DNA from 2 places in the Clavibacter sp. CT19 genome. Region 1 is predicted to be linked to the other one. Evidence: predicted binding sites of a transcription regulator. Region 1 holds the regulator's gene; the other holds the start of a gene.

Region 1 (2,200 bases):
GCCGAGACGTCCGACGTGGGCAGCCGGTTGAGGTCGACCAGCGAGGCGATGACATCGCGCGGGTCGGAGGACGGCGCGATCTCCTCGGCGAGGTCCCAGAGGGACTGGCCGCTCGAGACGGTGACGTACTCGAGGGGCGCGGCCGCGGCGTCCTTCGACGCGACGGCGGCGCCGCCGTTGAGGGCCACGAGCCCGACGCCCAGCGCCAGGGGCATGGCGACGAGCGCCGTGAGGACGACGCGGCCTCGACGGGTGATGCGCAGGCGCGTGCGCGGCGCGACGGCGGCCTCCGCGACGGCGATGGATGCGGGTGCGGGTGCGGGTGCGGGTGCGCTGACAGTGGCGGCGGGGGCTGCGGTGTTCATGGTGACCTCTCGTGCGAGACGGTGGGGCGTCGATGCGACGCGCCCGGCGGTGCAGTGCGGTACGGCATGCGATGCGGGTCCGGCAGCTCGCACCCGGCTCTCGGCCGGGAGAGCCGGATGCGAAGCTGTGTTCCGAACATACATTCGAAGACGGCGCTCCGCAAGCCCCCATCGCCCCGATCGTGCATCGTCGGCCGCGACACGCTCGAACAGGTGTTTGTACGAGGTGCCCCGGGTGGATACAGTTTCGAGTGCCTGGTCTCCATTCCACCGGGCACCACCGACATCGCCCTCGCGAGGGCGTCGCCCCGCCGGGTCGACGCGCCGCGGAGGGCGTCGGCGACGAGAGGCGGGCCGTGGCATGACGGACGAGCGAGCGGCGGGCGGCGGCGCGACGAGGCGCCGCAAGAGCCTCAGCGACAAGCAGATCTCGATCCTGGAGTTCATCCAGCGCACCATCGCCGGCCAGGGCTACCCGCCGAGCATGCGCGAGATCGGCGACGCCGTGGGCCTCGCCTCGCTCTCCAGCGTCACCCACCAGCTCAACCAGCTGGAGCTCTCCGGCTACCTCCGGCGCGACCCGAACCGGCCCCGCGCCCTCGAGGTGCTCATCGACCTCCCCGGCAGCGGCGCCGCCGAGAGCGGCGAGCCGTCGACGCCCGTGGGCGACGCGGCCATGGTGCCCATGGTCGGGCGCATCGCGGCCGGCATCCCCATCACCGCCGAGCAGATGGTCGAGGAGGTCTTCCCCCTCCCCCGTCAGCTCGTGGGCAAGGGCGACCTCTTCATGCTGCGCGTCGTCGGCGACTCGATGATCGACGCGGCCATCTGCGACGGCGACTGGGTCGTCGTGCGCCAGCAGAAGACGGCCGAGAACGGGGACATCGTCGCGGCGATGCTCGACGACGAGGCCACCGTCAAGGTGTTCCGCCAGCGCGACGGCCACACGTGGCTGCTGCCCCGCAACAGCGCCTTCGAGCCGATCCTCGGCGACTTCGCCGAGGTCGTCGGCAAGGTCGTGGCGGTCATGCGCTCCGTCTGACGCCCGCACGACGCACGAGAGCGGCCGGTCCCCGAGGGGATCGGCCGCTCTCGTGCGTGCGGGGAGTCGCGGATCAGGCGGTGGGCACCACCGCGTACCGGGCGACCTGCGCCTGCTGCTCCGCCGTGACGAGCGCGCGCACGCGCGTCCCGTCCTCGACGTAGGACGTCTCGAGCACCTTCGCGCCGTCGTGCAGCATCGCCACGACCTCGCCGTGCTCGAACGGCACCAGCAGGTCGACCTCGATGGTCGGCTGCGGCAGCAGCTCGGCGATGCGGCGACGCAGCTCCTCGACGCCCTCGCCCGTGCGGGCGGAGACGAACACGCCCTGCGGGGCGAGCCCGCGGAGGACGACGCGGTCCCCGTCCGACGCGAGGTCGCTCTTGTTGAACACCACGATCTCCGGGATGCCCGACGCGTCGACCTCGGCGATGACCTCGTGCACGGTGGCGAGCTGCGCGGCCGGATCCGGGTGCGACGCATCCACGACGTGCACGAGCACGTCGGAGTCCGCGAGCTCCTCCAGCGTCGAGCGGAAGGCCTCCACCAGCTGATGCGGCAGGTTGCGGACGAAGCCCACCGTGTCGGCCAGCGTGTACAGCTGCCCCTGGTCGGTCTCGGTCTTGCGGACCGTGGCGTCGAGGGTGGCGAACAACGCGTTCTCCACGAGCACGCCCGCCTTCGTCACCCGGTTCAGCAGCGACGACTTGCCGGCGTTCGTGTATCCCACGATGGCCACCGACGGCACGGCGTTGCGGTCGCGGTTGGCGCGCTTCGTGTCGCGCGCGGGCTT
Region 2 (2,200 bases), on a different contig from region 1:
CGCCAGGCGAGGTCGGCGTCCGGATCCAGGCGGCAGCGGTCGGCGAGCTCCTCGGTGGCGCGCAGCAGGGCCTCGCCGGCGCGGCGGTCGAGGGAGGAGGCGCCGGCGATCTCGCGCGCGATCCCCTGCATCTCCTCCGGGGTCTTCAGCCACGCCTGGCCGTTGGGCTGCGGCCGGAACGAGCCGAGCGGCCGGAGCGTGCCGGCGGAGTCGAGCACGTCGCCCGTGAGCGCGTCGTCGGGCTCGAGATAGCGGACCGCGTTGGTGAGCACGGCCGGGACGCGGTGCGCGTCCGCGAGCTCCAGCATCCGGGCGGCGTGGCGGAGGCTCGCGGCCTCGCCGGGCTCGGTGTAGTGGCAGACCACCTCGACGGCGATCGCGCCCGGCAGGAGCCGCGCCCACTCCGTGAGGTGCCGGGAGGCGAGCGCGTGGTCGCCCGCCGCGACCGCGCGGCCCACGTCCGAGTCGAGCCCGAGCAGGACGGTGCCGACCGGCCCGTCCTCGCCGAGGAGGAACCCGGGCGGCCGGGTGCGGGAGATGCCCGCCTGGGCGCTGCGGGCCGTGCTGCGCGCCGTGCCCCGCCCGTGGCTCGCGCTGATGAGCCGGCTGAGCGCCGCCCATCCCTGGCCGTGCGTGCCGCCGTGCGCGAGCACCGTGATCCGGCCCGGGTGCTCGCCCGTGAGACCGAGCTCCGCGCCGACGACGGGGGAGACGCCCGCGGCGATCGCGCGGCGGATGTGGCGGACGGCGCCGTAGAGCCCGTCGCGGTCGGTGATGGCCGCGGCCGACGCGCCCCGGGACGCGACCTGGTCGACCAGCGCCTCGGGCGCCGTGGTGCCGAAGTGGGCGGAGAAGGCGGACGCGACGTGCAGGTGGGTGAAGCTCACGCGCGCCTCCCGACGGATCTGCCGCGCCCTCCCGGGCACGAGGTTCGAACGGATGTTCGACTCGCCCAGTGTAGGTCGGCTCCCGCGCGGCCGCGACCCGTAGTCTCGGAGGATGACCAGCGAACCCTCCACCCTCGTCATCCTCGGCGCCAGCGGCGACCTCACGGAACGCCTCCTCCTGCCGGGTCTCGGCAGCCTCGTGGCGAGCGACAGGGGGCGTCGGATCCAGCTCATCGGCACCGGCCGGAGCGAGCGCGGGGCGGACGAGTGGCGGAAGACCGTGAAGGCCGCGTTCGACTCGGTGGACGCGAAGGGGCGTCGCGCGGCGGGCATCGTCTCGTCCACGAAGTACATCCAGGCCGACCCCACGGACCTCGACGACCTGAAGCGCATCCTCGACGCATGCGAGGGCGCGCCGGCCCTCTACTTCGCGCTGCCGCCGGCCATCTCCATCGCCGTGTGCGAGAAGCTCGAGCAGCTCGACCTGCCGGAGGGCACCACGCTGGCGCTCGAGAAGCCCTTCGGGTCGAACAGCCGCACGGCAGCCCAGCTCAACCGGCAGCTGCTGAAGCTCGTGCCGGAGGACCGCATCCACCGCACCGACCACTTCCTCGGCCTCTCCACGGTGCTCAACCTCGTGTCGCTGCGCTTCGCCAACCGCTTCTTCGAGTCGGTGTGGAGCGCGAAGGACATCGAGAAGGTCGAGATCCTCTACGACGAGACGCTCGCGCTCGAGGGCCGGGCGGCCTACTACGACAAGTCGGGCGCGCTGGTCGACATGATCCAGAGCCACCTGCTGCAGGTGCTCGCGGTCTTCGCCATGGAGCCGCCGGCGAGCATCGACCCGGACGACCTGCGCTCGAACATCGCCTCCGTGCTCCGCGCCACCGAGGTGTGGGGCAACGACCCCGTCGCGCACAGCCGCCGTGCCCGCTACACGGGCGCCACCATCGACGGCACCCGCATCCCCGCCTACGCCAAGGAGGAGGGGGTGGATCCGGCCAACGAGACGGAGACGCTCGCCGAGGTCACCTTCGGCGTCGCCAACGCGCGCTGGGCCGGCGTCCCCTTCCGCCTCCGCTCGGGCAAGGCCCTCAAGGAGGCGTCGAAGCGCATCATCGTCACCTTCAAGCCCGTGGCGCACCTGCCGCGCGGGCTCCACGGCCCGGCCCGGCCCGACCGCCTCATCATCGACCTGAAGCCCGACGGCATCTCGCTCGAGGTCACGATGGACGGCACGGGCGAGCCCTTCACCCTCACGCAGTCCACGTTCCGGGCCGAGTTCGCGCAGCCCGAGCTCACGCCCTACGGCG

Evidence for each region. The regulator LexA, encoded in region 1, represses DNA repair genes until DNA is damaged. The targets are predictions, from matches to a motif close to TCGAACANNTGTTCGA.
Region 2: PED38_RS13140 (DNA polymerase III subunit alpha) is a predicted target of LexA. The motif match lies at 932-947, and genes of this name have one in related genera.

The regions. Positions count from the first base shown of each region.
Region 1 is NZ_JAQHYR010000007.1:197,044-199,243, reverse strand. Features, by position in the region: gene PED38_RS10425 (hypothetical protein) at 1-365, opposite strand, end outside; gene lexA (transcriptional repressor LexA) at 727-1,407, shown strand; gene hflX (GTPase HflX) at 1,481-2,200, opposite strand, start outside.
Region 2 is NZ_JAQHYR010000010.1:120,793-122,992, reverse strand. Features, by position in the region: gene PED38_RS13140 (DNA polymerase III subunit alpha) at 1-887, opposite strand, end outside; gene PED38_RS13135 (glucose-6-phosphate dehydrogenase) at 1,000-2,200, shown strand, end outside.